DNA from 2 places in the Geodermatophilus sp. SYSU D00867 genome. Region 1 is predicted to be linked to the other one. Evidence: riboswitches for the same ligand, from Rfam matches in the RefSeq annotation. Region 1 holds a riboswitch; the other holds the start of a gene.
The links. Region 1 has a riboswitch for S-adenosylmethionine ahead of ACI8AK_RS06590 (bifunctional o-acetylhomoserine/o-acetylserine sulfhydrylase). Riboswitches for the same ligand answer to the same signal wherever they lie in the genome.
Positions count from the first base shown of each region.

Region 1 (8,818 bases):
CAGCTCCAGCGACGGCTTGGCCGGGGTCATGCGGACGAGTCTAGTAAGGACTGTTGCCTGGAACGCGCGGCTGCTCTAGGGTCCCACTCAAGTAAGGAGTCCTTCCTGAACGGAGTGAGCACCGTGACCCTCACCGCCTCCCCCACCCCGTACGCGCGGCACCTGCCGCCGCTGCCGCACTGGGAGACCCCCCCGGAGGACCTGAAGGCCGCGATCCGGGAGATCAAGCCGGCGCTGCGGGCGCGCATCGCCGCCTCCGGTCGCACGGTGGAGGAGGTCTTCGCCGTCGTCGAGGCCCGCATCGCCGCCGCGGTCGCCGAGATCGAGGCGGCGAAGGCGCGCGGTGAGCAGATCTGGCCGGTTCTCGACTACGCCGACATCGAGGCGGGACGGTCTCCGCCGACGAGCTCGCGACGCTCCGCCGCCGCGGCTGCCTGGTCGTCCGCGGGCACTTCCCCCGCGAGCAGGCGCTGGCCTGGGACGCCGGCATCGTCGACTACGTCGAGAGCAACCGCTTCTTCGAGGACTACCGCGGCCCGGGCGACGACTTCTTCGGCAGCGTCGGCTCCAAGCCCGAGATCTACCCCGTCTACTGGTCCCCGCCCCAGATGGAGGCCCGGCAGAGCGACCGCATGGCCCGGGTGCAGGGCTTCCTCAACGCGCTGTGGACGTCCGAGTCCGACGGCGTCCGGTGGTTCGACCCGGACCGCGACTCGCTCTACCCCGACCGCATCCGCCGCCGCCCGCCGGGCGCGGACTCCGGCGGCCTGGGCACCCACCTCGACCCCGGCACGCTCGACCTGTGGATGACCGAGGCCTACCAGAAGGCCTTCCGGCACCTGTTCGACGGCACCGTCGAGGCCTACGACCCGTACGACGCCGCCTACCGCACCGCCGGCCCGCAGTACCCCGGCTCCACCATGTGCTCGGCGTTCCGCACCTTCCAGGGGTGGACCGCGCTGTCGGACATGGACCACGACCAGGGCGTGCTGCACACCGTGCCGATCCCCGAGGCGATGGCCTACCTGATGCTGCGCCCGCTGCTGCCCGACGTCCCCGACGACGACATGTGCGGCGTCACCACCAACCAGGTCTTCCCGGCCAGCGAGAAGTGGCACTCCCTGCTGCTGCGCGCCGCCAGCGGCATCCCCGACGTCCGCGCCGGCGACTCCGTCTGGTGGCACTGCGACATGATCCACTCGGTCGCCCCGGTCACCGACCAGCAGGGATGGGGCAACGTCATGTACGTCCCCGCCGCCCCCTGGTGCCCGCGCAACGAGGCCTACGCCGCCTCCGTGCGTGACGCGTTCCTCACCGGCTCCAGCCCCACCGACTTCCCCGCCGAGCACTACGAGCGCACCTGGGCGAACCGGTTCACCCCCGACCAGCTCAACGACACCGGCCGGCGCGGGCTCGGCCTCGCCTGACCCACCCCCGCCCGAGCCGCGGCGCGGCAGGATGCCCGGCATGGTGCTGGGGCTGCGACGACCGGTCGTGCAGGCGCCGATGGCCGGCGGGCCGTCGACGGTGGAACTGGCCGCGGCGGTGTCCGGGGCCGGTGGCCTGGGCTTCCTCGCCGCCGGCTACCGGACGCCGGACGCGGTGCGCGAGGAGGTCCGCGCCGTCCGGGCGCGGACCCGGGAGCGGTTCGGCGTCAACGTCTTCGTCCCGGGGCCGCCCGCCGACGAGGGCGCCCTGCGCCGCTACGCCGAGCGGCTGCGGCCCGAGGCGCGGCGGTGGGGCGTGGACCTCGGCGAGCCCCGCGCCGACGACGACGCGTGGGAGGCCAAGGTCGCCGTCCTCGCCGAGGAGCGGGTGCCAGTGGTGTCGTTCACCTTCGGCCTGCCGCGGCCGGACATGGTCGCCGCGCTGCACGACGCCGGCGCCACCGTGCTGGTCACCGTCACCTCGCCGGAGGACGCCCTCCCCGCCCGCGACGCCGGCGCGGACGCGCTGGTGGTGCAGGGGGTCGAGGCCGGCGGCCACCGCGGCGGCCTCCGCGACGAGGACGGGGCGGGCGAGTACGGGCTGCTGCCGCTGCTGCGGCTGGTCGCCCGGGCGGTGGACCTGCCGATGGTCGCCGCCGGCGGGATCGTCGACGGCCCCTCGGTCGCGGCGGTGCTCGTCGCGGGCGCGGAGGCCGCGCAGCTGGGCACGGCGTTCCTGCTGTGCCCCGAGGCCGGGACCGGCGCGGCGCACCGGGCGGCGCTGGGCGCCGGCCGGCCGACGGCGCTCACCCGCGCGTTCAGCGGCCGGCGCGCCCGCGGGCTGGTCAACCGCTTCCTCGCCGAGCACACCGCCGCGGCTCCGGCCGCCTACCCGCACGTCCACCACCTGACGACGCCGTTGCGCGCGGCGGCCCGGCAGGCCGGCGACCCGGAGGCCATCAGCATGTGGGCCGGGCAGGCGTACGCGCTGGCCGAGGCGCTGCCCGCCGGGGAGCTGGTCGCCCGCCTCGCCGACGACGCCGCGGCCGCCCTCGCGCACCCCCGGCCCAGCACCTCCTGACCGGGCGCTAGGGTTCCGCGCAGGCTCACGAGAGGCAGCGACAAGTACCTGGCTGGCTGCCCGGCAACCTCTCCTCCGTCCGAGGTGCTCCCAGGGGAAGAGCCGGCCGCGCGGCGCCCGCCGCGCGGCAAGACGGAGCCCTCCGTGCGCCGCGGGGTCTCCGCGAGCGAGAGGAGACGGCGCCGTGCCCGACCAGCAGAGCTGGAGCTTCGAGACCCGGCAGATCCACGCCGGGACCAGCCCCGACCCCACCACCGGGGCCCGCGCCCTGCCGATCTACGCCACGACCAGCTACCAGTTCCGCGACGCCCAGCACGCCGCCGACCTGTTCGCGCTGGCCGAGATGGGCAACATCTACACGCGGATCATGAACCCGACGCAGGACGCGCTCGAGCAGCGCGTGGCCTCCCTCGAGGGCGGCGTCGCCGCGCTCGCGGTGGCCAGCGGCCAGGCCGCCGAGACCCTGGCGATCCTCAACGTCGCCGAGGCCGGCAGCCACGTCGTCGCCTCGGCGTCGCTGTACGGCGGCACCTACAACCTGCTGCACCACTCGCTGCCCAAGCTCGGCGTCGAGGTGTCCTTCGTCGAGGACCCCGACGACCCGGAGAACTGGCAGTCGCTGGTCCGCGAGAACACCAAGGCGTTCTACGGGGAGTCGATCGGCAACCCGAAGGGCGACGTCCTCGACATCTCCGCGGTGTCGGAGGTGGCGCACCGCAACGGCGTGCCGCTGATCGTCGACAACACCATCGCCACGCCGTTCCTCGTGCGCCCGCTCGAGCACGGCGCCGACGTCGTCGTCCACTCGGCCACCAAGTACCTCGGCGGCCACGGCACCGCGATCGCCGGGGTCATCGTCGACGGCGGCAACTTCGACTGGACCCGCGGCCGGTTCCCCGGCTTCACCACGCCGGACCCGACCTACCACGGCGTCGTCTACGCCGACCTCGGCGCGCCCGCCTACGCGCTCAAGGCCCGGGTGCAGCTGCTGCGCGACCTCGGCCCGGCGATCAGCCCGTTCAACGCGTGGCTGGTCGTGCAGGGCATCGAGACCCTGTCGCTGCGCATGGAGCGGCACGTGGCCAACGCCCAGCGGGTGGCCGAGTTCCTCGAGGCGCACGACGAGGTGGAGTCGGTGCACTACGCCGGCCTGCCGTCCTCGCCGTGGCACGCCGCCCAGCAGCGCTACGCCCCGCGCGGCGCCGGCGCGGTGCTGGCGTTCGAGATCCGCGGCGGCGTCGAGGCCGGCAAGCGCTTCGTCGAGGCGCTGGAGCTGCACAGCCACGTGGCCAACATCGGCGACGTCCGCAGCCTGGTCATCCACCCGGCGTCGACGACCCACTCGCAGCTGACGCCGGAGGAGCAGCGGACCACGGGCGTCACGCCCGGCCTGGTGCGCCTGGCCGCCGGACTGGAGGGGATCGAGGACATCCTCGCCGACCTCGAGGCCGGCTTCCGCGCCGCGAAGGGCGCCTGACGTGGGCGGGGTGCGGGACCTCCCGGGGTCCCGCACCCCGCCGCGCACCGGCGGGTGGCGCGACGGCGACCCCGCCGGGGACCGGCTGTTCCTGGACCTGGACGGACCGGTCCGGCTCGAACGCGGCGGGGTGCTGCCCGGCGTCCGGGTGGCCTACGAGACCTGGGGCACGCTCGCCCCCGACGGCGGCAACGCGGTGCTGGTCGAGCACGCGCTCACCGGCGACAGCCACGTCACCGGTCCGGCCGGGCCCGGCCACCCGACGCCGGGCTGGTGGGCGTCGCTGGTCGGACCGGGCGCGGCGCTGGACACCGACCGGTTCTTCGTCGTCTGCGCCAACGTGCTCGGCGGGTGCCAGGGGACGACCGGCCCGTCCTCGACCGCGCCCGACGGCCGGCCGTGGGGACCGCGGTTCCCCGAGGTGACCGTCGGCGACCAGGTGCTGGTCGAGGCGGCGCTGGCCGACACGCTCGGCATCGACCGGTGGGCCGCCGTCGTCGGCGGGTCGATGGGCGGGATGCGGGCGCTGGAGTGGGCGGTCGCGCTGCCCGACCGGGTGGCCGGGCTGTTCTTCCTCGCCTCGGGCGCGGCGGCCACCGCCGACCAGATCGGCACCCAGACCACCCAGCAGGCCGCGATCCGCGCCGACCCGGTCGCCGGGCTCGGCGTCGCCCGGCGGATCGCGCACCTGACCTACCGCAGCGCGTTCGAGCTGGAGGAGCGCTTCGGCGCGGCCGTGCAGGCCGACGGCCGGTTCGCCGTCGCCTCCTACCTGGACCACCACGCCGACAAGCTCACCCGCCGCTTCGACCCCGGCAGCTACCTGGTGCTCACCGAGGCGATGAACACCTGGGACGTCGGCCGCGGCCGGGGCGGGGTGGAGGTGGCGCTGGCCCGGGTGACCGCGCGGGCGGTGGTGGCCGGCGTCGACTCCGACCGGCTCTACCCGCTGGAGCTGCAGCGGCGGGTGGCCGACGCGCTCGGGGTGCCGCTGCGGGTGGTGTCCTCGCCGTACGGGCACGACGGCTTCCTCATCGAGGCGGCCGCCGTCGGCGCGCTCCTCCGCGAGCTGCTCGACGCCTGACGGGGCCGGGGTCCCGGAGCCAGGGCCCCGGGCCCGGTCCGCCGGGATCCCGGGCTCCCGACAGACTGGGCCCGTGGACGACGACCTCGACGCCCTGCGGCCGGCCTGCGACCGCGCCCTGACCGGCCACGGCCCCCAGCGCGCCGCCGACCTGCTGGCCACCATCCCGCCGGACACCGCGCTGGACCGGTACGGCGCGGGCGGCGTCGTCGCGGAGCTCGAGGCGGAGGTCGCGCAGCTGCTGGACAAGCCGGCCGCGGTCTACCTGCCCAGCGGGACGATGGCGCAGCAGGCGGTGCTGCGGGTGCACGCCGGGCGCAGCGGCCGCGCCACCGTCGTCGCCCACCCCGAGTGCCACCTGTTCCGGCACGAGGGCGGCGCGCTGGCGCGGCTGCAGGGCCTGGTCGAGCGCCCGGTCGGCGACCGGCACCGGATGCTGCTGCGCGCCGACCTCGACGGCGTCGCCGAGCCGCCGGCCGCGCTGGTCGTCGAGCTGCCGCAGCGGGACCTGGGCGGTCCGCTGCCGCCGTGGGACGACGTCGTCGAGCAGGCCGCGTGGGCGCACGACGTGCACTCGGTGGCCCACCTCGACGGCGCCCGGCTGTGGGAGGCCGCCGCCGGCTACGAGATGCCGCCGTCGGACGTCGCGGCGCCGTTCGACACCGTCTACGTCAGCTTCTACAAGGGGGTCGGCGCGCTGGCCGGGTGCTGCGTGGCCGGGCCCGCGGACGTCGTCGCCGAGGTCCGGGAGTGGCGCGGGCGGATGGGCGGCACGCTGTTCGGCCTGTGGCCGGGCGCGGCCTCGGCACTGTCGTGCCTGCGCCGCCGGCTGCCGCTGTTCCCCGCCTACCTCGAGCGGGCGCGGGAGGTCGCCGAGACCGTCCGCGGCCTGCCCGGGGTGCGGGTGGTGCCCGACCCGCCGCAGACGCCGATGCTGCACCTGCTGCTGTCGACCACCCCGGACGCCTTCCGCGCTGCCGCCCGCGCGCTCGCCCAGGAGGGGCTGTGGACCTGGGCGCGGGCAGGCGTCACCGGCGACCCCACCGTGGTGCGGGTCGAGCTCCCGGTGGGCGACGCGACGCTGGCGCTGTCCCTCGACGAGGTCCGCGACGCCGTCGCCCGCCTCGCCGGCGCCGTCTGAGGTGACGTGATGGGCCGCCCTCCAGGGGGCCCGCGCCGAGCGTGCGAGGCGTGGGGGGAAGGGTGGTCCTTCGTCAGTCGGCGGCGTCGCCGGGGGTGTAGCCGGCCGGCGGCAGCGGACGGCGCACCACCGGCCGCACCTTCCGCGCCGCGTCGAGCCGCTCGGTGTAGCTGGCCGCGTTGAGCCGGATGTGCGCGAGGTCGTCGTCGGTGGTCGGCCGCAGCACCTTCGCCGGGACGCCGGCCACCAGCGACCCCGGCGGCACGACCGTCCCCTGGGTGACGACGGCGCCCGCGGCCACGATGGACCCCGACCCGATGTGCGCGCCGTTCATGACGATGCTGCCCATGCCGACCAGCACGTCGTCGTCGACGCGGGCGCCGTGCAGGACGACGCGGTGCCCGACGGTGACGCCGCGGCCGAGGACCAGCGGGAAGCCGGGGTCCGAGTGCAGGGTGCTGCCGTCCTGCACGTTGGAGCCCTCGCCGATCTCGATGACCTCGTGATCGGCCCGGGCGACCGCGCCGTACCAGATGCTGGAGCGCGGTCCCATCGTGACCGCGCCGACCACCACCGCCGTCGGCGCGACGAAGGCCTCCTCGTCGATGGCCGGGGCGCCGAAGGGCAGTTCCGCGATGTAGTTGTCCGCCACGGCGTCCACCCCAGCACACCCGGAGCCCCGTCGGCGCGGGCAGGATCACCCCGTGTCCGCTTCCCTGCCGCCGCTGCCCACCACGGTCGTCGGGAGCCTGCCCCAGCCCGGGTGGCTCATCGACCACGACCGGCTGGCTCACCAGTTCCCGCCCCGGGTCCGCGCCCGGGAGCTGTGGCGGCCGGCGCCGGACCTGCTGGAGGAGGCGCAGGACGACGCGACGCTGCTGGCGGTCCGCGCCCAGGAGGCGGCCGGCCTGGACCTGGTCGGCGACGGCGAGCAGCGGCGGGAGTCCTACTCGAACCACTTCGCCACCGCGCTCGACGGGGTCGACGTCGACACCCCCGGCACGGTGCTCAACCGCTCCGGGAAGCCGATCCCGGTGCCGCGGGTGGTCGGCGAGCTCCGCCGCCGCGGCCCGATCCAGGCGCGCGACGTGCGCTTCCTCCGCGCCGCCACCGACCGGCCGGTCAAGATCACGCTGCCCGGCCCGTTCACCATGGCGCAGCAGGCGCAGGACGAGCACTACGGCGACGACCGCGCCCTGGCGCTGGCCTACGCCGACGTCGTCCGCGAGGAGATCGCCGACCTGTTCGCCGCGGGCGCCGACGTCGTGCAGATCGACGAGCCGTGGCTGCAGGCCCGGCCGGAGGTGGCCCGCCGCTACGGCGCCGAGGCGGTGACCCGCGCGGTGGAGGGCGCGCCCGGTCCGGTGCACCTGCACCTGTGCTTCGGCTACGCGGCCATGGTGAGCGAGCGCCCGGAGGGCTACTCGTTCCTGCCCGAGCTGGCCGACACCCCGGTCGACACGGTGTCGGTGGAGACGGCGCAGTCGCACCTGGACCCGGCGCAGCTGCGGCCGCTGCGCGGCAAGGGCATCGCCCTCGGCGTCCTGGACCTGTCCACGCCGGAGGTGGAGACGCCGGAGGTGGTGGCCGACCGCGTGCGGCGGGCCCTGGACGACGTCGACGTCGCGCGGCTGGTCCTCACCAGCGACTGCGGCCTCAAGTACCTGCCGCGGGCGTCCGCCGAGGGCAAGATGCGGTCGCTCGCGCGGGCGGCGGAGGTGCTCCGCACGGAGCTCTGAACGCGGGATCAGGGCGTGCGGACGCTCCACCGGTCGAGGAACTCCCCGGGGCCGACGGCGTCGAGCTCGTCCCGGATCGCGGCCAGCAGGTGTCCCGGCGCGTGCGGGTCCTCGGCGGGCACCCGCAGGACCTCCCCGCCGTCGGCGCGGCGGCGCACCACCACGTCGTGCACCGTCGGCGCGGGGACCAGCCCCTGGGCGAGCTCGGCGGCGAGGGCACCGGTGACGCGGACCCAGTGCCGCAGCCGCCCGCCCGGCCGGGGCTCGAGGTCGGCGGCGTAGACCTCACCGGCCCGGACGGCGTCGGTGCTCCCCACGCCGACAGGGTGGCGCACCGGGGGACGTCCCGGTCAGGATCCCGGCGTGACCCTGCCGACCGACCTGCCGGTCCGGGCCTTCCCCGACCAGGCCGCGTTCGAGGCGTGGCTGGAGGCCGAGCACGCCACCGCGCCGGGCTGCTACGTGAAGCTGGCGAAGAAGGGCGCGGGCGTGCCCTCGCTGACCCGCGACGAGATGGTCGAGTCGCTGCTGTGCTTCGGCTGGATCGACGGCCGCAGCAACAGCGTGGACGACCACTGGTACCTGACCCGGGTCACGCCACGGCGGCCGCGCAGCGTGTGGTCGCAGAAGAACGTCGGCATCGTCGCCGGGCTCGTCGCGGCCGGCCGGATGCGGCCCGCGGGTCTGGCGCAGGTGGAGGCGGCGCAGGCCGACGGCCGCTGGGACCGCGCCTACGCGGGCCCGGCCACCATCACCGTCCCCGACGACCTCGCCGAGGCGCTGGCCGCCGAGCCCGCCGCGCAGGAGGCGTTCGCGGGGCTGGACGGCACCAACCGCTACGCCGTCCTGTGGCGGGTGCACACCGCCGC
Region 1 is NZ_JBJGZC010000005.1:154,517-163,334, reverse strand. Features, by position in the region: gene ACI8AK_RS06605 (ROK family transcriptional regulator) at 1-30, opposite strand, end outside; gene ACI8AK_RS06600 (YbiU family protein) at 354-1,427, shown strand; gene ACI8AK_RS06595 (NAD(P)H-dependent flavin oxidoreductase) at 1,468-2,508, shown strand; SAM riboswitch class IV at 2,532-2,648, shown strand; gene ACI8AK_RS06590 (bifunctional o-acetylhomoserine/o-acetylserine sulfhydrylase) at 2,693-3,985, shown strand; gene metX (homoserine O-acetyltransferase MetX) at 3,996-5,069, shown strand; gene ACI8AK_RS06580 (threonine aldolase family protein) at 5,143-6,210, shown strand; gene ACI8AK_RS06575 (gamma carbonic anhydrase family protein) at 6,284-6,871, opposite strand; gene ACI8AK_RS06570 (uroporphyrinogen decarboxylase family protein) at 6,915-7,949, shown strand; gene ACI8AK_RS06565 (hypothetical protein) at 7,958-8,266, opposite strand; gene ACI8AK_RS06560 (YdeI/OmpD-associated family protein) at 8,313-8,818, shown strand, end outside.

Region 2 (8,818 bases), on a different contig from region 1:
CCGCGCCAGTCGCGGTACTGCCACCCCGAGGTCCCGATCACCACGGCCACGACGTCGGCCTACCCTGCGCGCTCGTGCCCGACGCACCCGCCCGCTCCGAGGACCCCTGCATCGACGCCCGCGACCACCAGGCGCTCGCCGACCGGTGGTGCGCCGCACCGGGCCACGTCCGCCGCGACACCCTGCCCGACGGCACGCCACGCGAGCACGACTGGCCCGTGCCGATCGAGGACCCCACCGGCGCGGGGCCGCTGATCCGGCTCCACCCGGTGCACGAGGAGCAGCTGGTCGAGAACCGCGTGCACCTCGACGTCGTCGCCGACTCCGCGGCGCTGCAGGCCGCCGGCGCCACGGTGGTGCGGGCCTCGGACGACCGGCCGGGCCACGAGCCTGAGGAGGACGCCGGCGAGATCGGCTGGGACGTCCTCGCCGACCCCGAGGGCGACGGGCTCTGCTGCTTCCCGCCGCCGCGGGGCTGACCCGCCGCCGGCAACTGCGGGGAAGTCGTCCCCTGCGGCCCGGCCGGGACGTCGTCTTCCCCGCACCTGCGCGCCATCGGCGTGATCACCTCGGCTGCAGCGGGCTCCCGAGTGCCGGGAGACCCTGCTGGACCAGGAGTGATCACAGGGGCGCCGGTCAGAGCCGGCGCCGACCCGCCGGCCGGCCGGCCAGTGCCCAGAGCGGTGTCCGGTCAGGCTCACCACGCGCAGAGCGGTCGACCGCCTCCGCGTCGGCGGCGGCGACGTCCTCCGCGGTGTGCCGCGTCACTTCCGCCCCGCTCATCGCGCTGGACCGGCGCCTCGACACCGGTGCCGTGCCCCTCGAGGAGCGCGAGCCACCCACCGTGCCGCTCCTCCAGTCGCACGTCCTGCGCGATCCGACGTGCCACGGGCGCGGGGCACCCCGCATCGTGCAGGGCATCCTCCAGCGCCCCGAGCATCCACGCCTGCCGCACCGGGACCTCGGACACGACGTCACCCCAGGGGCGCTGAGGCCGGACGCCCCACGGGGCCGGACACACGCTGGGCGCCCGCTCCGCCGTCGGAAGAGGGCGTCCACCGCGTGTCCGGCCCCGTGGACGCCGACAGGGGCGGCCCCGCGCGATGCGGGACCGCCCCTGCCGGGCGTTGCTGGTGTTGCGAGGGGGCGGGACTCAGAAGTCCATGCCGCCCATGCCGCCGTCGCCACCGGGCATGGCCGGGGCGGCCTTCTCCGGCTTGTCGGCGATGACGGCCTCGGTGGTGAGGAAGAGCGCCGCGATGGAGGCGGCGTTCTGCAGCGCCGAGCGGGTGACCTTGGCCGGGTCGATGATGCCGGCCGCGACCAGGTCCACGTACTCGCCGGTGGCGGCGTTGAGGCCGTGGCCCACCTCGGAGTTGCGCACCTTCTCCGCCACGACGCCGCCCTCGAGGCCGGCGTTGACGGCGATCTGCTTCAGCGGCGCCTCGAGCGCGACGCGCACGATGTTGGCACCGGTGGCCTCGTCACCCTCGAGGTCCAGCTTCTCGAACGCGACGGCGGTGGCCTGCGCCAGGGCGACGCCACCACCGGCGACGATGCCCTCCTCGACGGCGGCCTTGGCGTTGCGCACCGCGTCCTCGATGCGGTGCTTGCGCTCCTTGAGCTCGACCTCGGTCGCGGCGCCGGCCTTGATGACGGCGACGCCACCGGCCAGCTTGGCCAGGCGCTCCTGCAGCTTCTCGCGGTCGTAGTCGGAGTCCGACTTCTCGATCTCGGCGCGGATCTGGTTCACCCGGCCGGCGATCTGGTCGCTGTCACCCGAGCCCTCGACGATCGTCGTCTCGTCCTTGGTGACGACGACCTTGCGGGCGCGGCCCAGGAGGGAGACGTCGGCGGTGTCGAGCTTGAGGCCGACCTCCTCGCTGATGACCTGGCCACCGGTGAGGATGGCGATGTCGGTCAGCATGGCCTTGCGGCGGTCACCGAAGCCGGGGGCCTTGACGGCGACCGACTTGAAGGTGCCGCGGATCTTGTTCACGACCAGGGTCGCGAGGGCCTCGCCCTCGACGTCCTCGGCGATGATGGCCAGCGGCTTGCCCGACTGCATGACCTTCTCCAGCAGCGGGAGCAGGTCCTTGACCGAGCTGATCTTCGAGTTGACGACGAGCACGTACGGGTCGTCGAGGACGGCCTCCATGCGCTCGGCGTCGGTGACGAAGTAGGGCGAGATGTAGCCCTTGTCGAAGCGCATGCCCTCGGTGAGCTCGAGCTCGAGGCCGAAGGTGTTGCTCTCCTCGACGGTGATGACGCCTTCCTTGCCGACCTTGTCCATCGCCTCGGCGATGAGCTCACCGATGGCGGCGTCGGCGGCGGAGATCGACGCGGTGGCGGCGATCTGCTCCTTGGTCTCGACGTCCTTGGCGGTCGAGAGGAGGTACTCGGTGACCGAGGCGACGGCCTTCTCGATGCCCTTCTTCAGGGCCATCGGGTTGGCGCCGGCGGCGACGTTGCGCAGACCCTCGCGGACGAGCGCCTGGGCCAGCACGGTGGCGGTGGTGGTGCCGTCACCCGCGACGTCGTCGGTCTTCTTCGCGACCTCCTTGACCAGCTCGGCGCCGATCTTCTCCCAGGGGTCCTCGAGCTCGATCTCCTTGGCGATGCTCACACCGTCGTTGGTGATGGTGGGAGCGCCCCACTTCTTCTCGAGGACGACGTTGCGGCCCTTGGGGCCGAGCGTCACCTTGACGGCGTCGGCGAGGGTGTTCATGCCCCGCTCGAGACCGCGGCGCGCCTCTTCCTCGAAGGCGATCATCTTGGCCATGTGGTGATGTCCTCCATGCATGGATCGCTGCACGGCCGGGACCGGCGCCCGCGACGGACGACACCGGCGCGGCGGGCTCCCATGTGGCCCGCGCTCCTGTGCCTCACCGTTCCGACCTGATTGGCACTCGGCACTGTCGAGTGCCAACCGGAAGTCTGGCACTCGCCCCTGCCGAGTGCAAGAACGGGGGGTGGGTGCCGCCTGTTCCCGGTCGGGCCGGCGGCGGGGGCGGTGGTCCGGGAACGGCTGCGGCCCGGCTCCCGCGGAGGGAACCGGGCCGCAGCACGGAGGTGGGGAGGTGCTCAGGCGACGCGGACCGAGTCGGCCTGCGGACCCTTCTCGCCCTGGACGACCTCGAAGGTCACCCGCTGGCCCTCGTCGAGGCTCTTGTACCCGTCCATCTGGATGGCCGAGTAGTGGACGAAGACGTCCTGGCCGCCGTCGACGGCGATGAAGCCGAAGCCCTTCTCGGCGTTGAACCACTTCACGGTGCCCTGTGCCACGTGTGCTCCCACGTTGGTGCGTGCGGACGGTCCCCGTGATCCGGGGACCGGGGTACAGCTCTTCCGCCCGTCGGACACGTGCGTGGAACTGACGACCGCGCGAGACGGTACAACAGGCACGCCGCTGTGGGGAGATCCTGGACACACGACTCGGGGACGATCCGGGGGGACGTCACCCGCCGGATCGACGTCGCCCGCGAGCCTACGCCTCCCGCGGGGGCTCAGCCGATGAGCCCCGCGGACCGGACCGACCGCAGCGACGGCTCCACCCGGTGGGTCGGGCCGACCACCGGCAGCAGCGGGTCGAGGGTCTTGAGGCCCTCGCCGGTGTTGAGGACGACGGTCTCCCGGCTCGGGTCCAGCCGCCCGTCCTCGACCAGCTGGCGCAGCACCGCGACGGTCACGCCGCCGGCGGTCTCGGCGAAGACGCCGGTGGTGCGGGCGAGGTCGCGGATGCCCTGGACGATCTGCTCGTCGCCGACCCGGCCGACGGCGCCGCCGGTGCGGCGGATGGCGTCGAGCGCGTACGGGCCGTCGGCGGGGTTGCCGATGTTCAGCGACTTGGCGATCCCGGTGGGCTTGACCGGCTTGACGACGTCCCAGCCGTTGTCGAAGGCGGTGGCGATCGGGTCGCAGCCGGCCGACTGGGCGCCGAAGACCCGCCACTCGGTGTCCGCGACGATCCCGGCCTTCACCAGCTCCCGCCAGGCCTTGTCCACCTTGGTGAGCAGCGAGCCCGACGCCATCGGGATGACGACCTGCGCCGGGATCCGCCAGCCGAGCTGCTCGGCGATCTCGTAGCCCATCGTCTTGGAGCCCTCGGCGTAGTAGGGCCGCACGTTCTGGTTGACGAAGGCGGTGTCCTCGAACTCGTCGGTCTCGGCGAGCTCGCTGGTCAGCCGGTTGACGTCGTCGTAGGACCCGTCGACGGCGACCAGCGTCTGGCCGTAGACCGCCGACTGCACGACCTTGCCGGGCTCGAGGTCGGACGGGATGAAGACGAACGACGGCAGGCCCGCGCGGGCGGCGTGCGCGGCCACCGAGTTGGCCAGGTTGCCGGTGGAGGCCGCGGCGATCTTGCGGTAGCCCAGCCCCTTCGCGGCGGTGGCGGCGAGGCTGACCACGCGGTCCTTGAACGAGTGCGTGGGGTTGGCCGAGTCGTCCTTGACCCACAGCCCGCCGGTGATGCCGAGCTCGGCGGCGAGCCGGTCGGCGCGGACCAGCGGGGTCATGCCCGGGTCGAGGGACACGCGGTCGGCCGGGTCCTGGCCCACCGGCAGCAGCGCGGCGTAGCGCCAGATGTTCTGCGGGCCGGCCTCGATCTGCTCGCGGGTGACGGCGGCCATGAGCTCGGGGTCGTAGTCGACCTCGAGCGGGCCGAAGCACTGGGCGCAGGCGTGCTCGGCGACGAGCCCGAAGGTGGCGCCGCAGTTGCGACAGACGAGGCCACGGGCGGGGCTGGGCGGCACGGGGCCGCCGGCCGAGCTGTCGGCCTGCAGGGAACCGGGTGCGGTCAGGGTCATGCGACGACTACCTCCTCATCTTCCCCGCGTCGGGCCGTCGAGCCGCGCGGGACGGAATTGGCACCTCTCGCCGCTCGCGCGAGCGCGGTTGCCGGGGCTTCACCGGGCCGTGTCCCTCTGCCCCTCTGGATGAGTGGAACGGGCCCGACTCTACCCGGCTGCCGGGACCGCCCCCGGCCCCGGCCATGCTGGGCGCCGTGGCAGCGCGCATCGTCTACACCGACCTCGACGGCACGATGGTCGGACCGCGGGGGTCCTTCTGGCACGCCGCCGACGGCTCCCCCACCGCCGAGCCGGCCGCGGCCCTGCTGGAGCTGCACACCGCCGGGGTCGCGCTGGTGATCGTCAGCGGGCGCACCGCCGACCAGGTCACCGAGGCGGGGCGGATCTTCGCCGCCGACGGCGCGATCGCCGAGCTGGGCTCGCTGGTGACGTGGAAGGGCGGCCGGGAGCGGCACGGGCTGACCGGCGAGCTGCCCGAGGAGTACGCCGGCCGCACGCCGATGGACGTGATGGCCGAGCTCGGCGTCGTCGACGCGCTGTGCGCCGCCCACCCCGGCCGGCTCGAGTGGCACGCGCCCTGGCACACCACGCACGACGGCGACGCGCTGCTGCGCGGGTTCGTGGACCCGCTCGCCGTCGACGCGTGGCTGGCCGAGCGCGGGTTGGGCTGGCTGACGCTCAAGGACAACGGCGCGATCCCCGCCTCGGCCCGGCTGCGGCTGGCGCCGGAGGGGCAGCTGGCCCGCGTCTACCACCTCATGCCGCGCGGCATCTCCAAGGGCGCGGCGATCGCCTGGGACCTCGAGCGGCGCGGCGTCGACCCGGCGGACGCCGTCGCGATCGGCGACAGCGCCAGCGACCTGGAGATGGCGCCCGCCGTCGGCCGGCTGTGGATCACCGCCAACGGCGCGGAGGTCGAGGGCATGGCCGGGCTGCTGGGCGCCGTCCCGAACGTGTCGGTGACCGACGAGCCGATGGGCGTCGGCTGGGCCCAGGCGGTCCGAGCGAGCCTGTGACACCGCCGTCCCACCGGACCGCACCGCGCCCGGGTGCCGTTCCCCTGCTGCCCGGAGCCGGTGCGGGGGCGGGACACCTCGTTCAGCTGGTGACGTCGTTCAGCTGGTGACGTCGTTCAGCTGGTGACGTCGTTCAGCTGGTGACGTCGTTCAGCTGGTGACGTCGCGCCGGGCGAAGTGGCGGAAGCCGAGCGCGGTGAAGACCGCCGCGTAGACCAGCGACTGGACGACGCCGCGGAACAGGTCGGAGGAGTCGACCGGCGTCTGCAGCAGGTCGGTCCAGGCGAACTCCTCCGCGGTGGGGAACCAGTCTCGGATCGACCCGAGCTGCTCGACCTGGTCGAGGATGGCGAACACGACCGTCGTGAACACCGCCCCGCCGACGGCGGCCAGCGGCGCGTCGGTGACCGTGGACAGCCAGAACGCCAGCGTCCCGACGACGAGCAGGTGCACGGCGAGGTAGCCGAGCATCCCGGCCAGCCGCAGGAACCCCTCCCCCTGGGACAGGGTCACCCCGATCGGCGTCCGGATCTCGCCGAAGCCGAACGCCAGGCCGCCGGCGACCACCGCGACGGCGACGAGGGTGAGCAGCGCGCTCACCGACTGGACCAGCGCCGCGAGCCACTTCTGCCGGAGCAGCCGCATCCGGGGCACCGGCGTGGCCAGGGTGTAGCGCAGCGAGCCCCACTGCGCCTCGCTGGCCACCGTGTCGCCGAAGAACAGCGCGTAGACCACGACGAGGAAGAACGTCGTCGTGGCGAACAGCACGAACAGCGTGAAGTTCAGCCCGCTGGCGGTGGCGACGTCGACGAGGTTGATCCGGCTGTTGGTCTGCGCCTCCTCGCTCGCGCCCAGCTGGAGCGCGGCGATGAGCACCAGCGGCAGCGCGACCATCGCCGCGAAGACGCCGATCGTGCGGCGCCGCTTGAACTGCCGGCGCAGCTCGACCGACAGCCGCAGCGTCCGCTCGGGCCGGTAGCCGGCGACGGCGCCGGTGGGCTGGACGTGCTCGGTCGCGGTCACGACTCCCCCACGAGTGCCAGGAACGCGTCCTCCAGGCGGCGGCGCGGCGTGAACTGGTCGACGGCGACGTCCGCGGCCACCAGCGCCTGCAGCGCCGCCGCCCGCGACGTCCCCGGGCCGAGGTCGGCGACCAGGCCCTCGTCGGTGCGCTCGACCGCGACCCCGGGCAGCCCCGACAGGACGGCGGCCGCGCGGTCGGCGTCGGCCTCGTCGGCGAGGCCGACCAGCACCGCGCCGCCGGTGCCGACGATCTCCTCGACCGTCCCCTGCGCGATCTTCTGCCCCTTCGCCATGACCACCACGTGGGTGCAGGTCTGCTCGATCTCGCTGAGCAGGTGGCTGGAGACGATGACCGTGCGGCCGGTGGCGGCGTAGTCGCGCAGCACCTCGCGCATGGCGTGGATCTGCGGCGGGTCCAGCCCGTTGGTCGGCTCGTCGAGGACCAGCAGGTCGGGCAGGCCGAGCATGGCCTGCGCGATCGCCACCCGCTGGCGCATGCCCTGGCTGTAGCGGCGCACCGGCCGGTCGATGGCGGCGCCGAGGCCGGCGACGGCGATGGCCTCCTCCACGTGCGCGTCCTCGGCCGGGCGGCCGGTGGCGGCCCAGTACAGGCGCAGGTTGTCGCGGCCGGACAGGTGCGGCTGCAGCCCGGTGCCCTCGACGAACGAGCCCAGCCGGGACAGCACCGGCGCGCCGGGGCGGACCTCGTGACCGAACACGGTGATCCGCCCGGAGTTCGGCCGGATCAGCCCCATGAGCATGCGCAGCGACGTCGTCTTGCCCGCCCCGTTGGGGCCGAGCAGGCCGAGCACCTGGCCGCGGCGGACCTCGAAGGACAGGTCGCGGACGGCGACGAAGCCGTCCCTGTAGGCCTTGGTGATGCCCTCGAAGCGCAGCGGCACGTCCTCGCCGTCGGGCTCCACCTCCGAGGTGACCCGGCGCCGGCGGCGGCCCCACAGCACCGCGGCGAGCCAGCCGAGCAGGCCCAGGGCGACGACGGCGCCGAGCAGCCACCACCAGCGGGAGGTGCCGCCGTCGGCCTGCGGCTGCCCCTCGACGGTGGGCACGGCCAGCGCGGTGCCGCCGTTGCCGGCCCCGGCGAGCGCGACGGAGTAGACGGTGGCCTCGGCCGGCAGCGCGAAGGCCTGGTCGGTCGAGGAGACGACGACGCGCATCGTGTGCCCGGCCTCGAAGCGGTGCACGATGCCCGGCAGCGTCACGGCGACCTCGGTGGGCGCGGTCGGGTCCGCCGACAGGCCGGTGAGCGACAGCGGGGCCACCAGCCCGCCGGGCAGGGTCTGGGCGCCGTCGGGGCCGACGTCGTAGAGCTTCGCGAACAGCGTGGCGCTGCCGGTGGGCGAGGCGACGGCGAGCTCGACGGTCGGCGCGCCGACCACCTCGACCGCCCCGTCGAGCGGGTCGCTGGAGAACGCGGCGAACTGGCCGGGGATCTCCACGGCCTGCCCGCCGAGCGCCGAGGCCAGCGCGCCCAGGCCCGGGACGGTGGTGATCGCGGCCGGGGTGCCGCCGGCGGGCGTGACCACCGGCTGGGTGCCGCCGTCGAGCGCGACGCTCTCCCGCTGCGCCGGCTCCCCGCCGTCGAGGCCCGGGTAGGCGTCCGCGAGCACGCTCTGGTTGCCGCCCTGCACGCTGCCCAGGCCGCTGCCGAGGCCGGTGGGCGCCGGGAAGTGGAAGCCGGTGCCGGGGTCCTCGCCGCGGGCGGGGTCGTCCTCGTCGCGCAGGTACCAGTCGAACCAGCCGGCGACCTGGTCGCGCAGCTCGGCGGTCTCCCGCTCCGACGACCGGGAGTCGTGGCCGCCGGCGTACCAGACGACCTTGACCGGGGTGCCGTTCGCGGCGATGCCGCGGGCGTTGGCGTCGGCCTGGCCCAGGCCGAACAGGGAGTCCTCGGTGCCCTGGACCAGCAGCGTCGGCGCGGTGATGCGGTCGAGCACCGCGGCCGGGCTG
Region 2 is NZ_JBJGZC010000007.1:122,813-131,630, reverse strand. Features, by position in the region: gene ACI8AK_RS08580 (DUF72 domain-containing protein) at 1-50, opposite strand, end outside; gene ACI8AK_RS08575 (VOC family protein) at 75-479, shown strand; gene groL (chaperonin GroEL) at 1,154-2,782, opposite strand; gene ACI8AK_RS08565 (cold-shock protein) at 3,085-3,285, opposite strand; gene thrC (threonine synthase) at 3,507-4,808, opposite strand; SAM riboswitch class I at 4,821-4,944, opposite strand; gene ACI8AK_RS08555 (HAD family hydrolase) at 5,006-5,827, shown strand; gene ACI8AK_RS08550 (ABC transporter permease) at 5,978-6,850, opposite strand; gene ACI8AK_RS08545 (alpha/beta fold hydrolase) at 6,847-8,818, opposite strand, start outside.
Region 2: it holds a riboswitch for S-adenosylmethionine, as region 1 does, so the genes downstream of both, thrC (threonine synthase) here and ACI8AK_RS06590 (bifunctional o-acetylhomoserine/o-acetylserine sulfhydrylase) in region 1, are expected to answer to the same signal.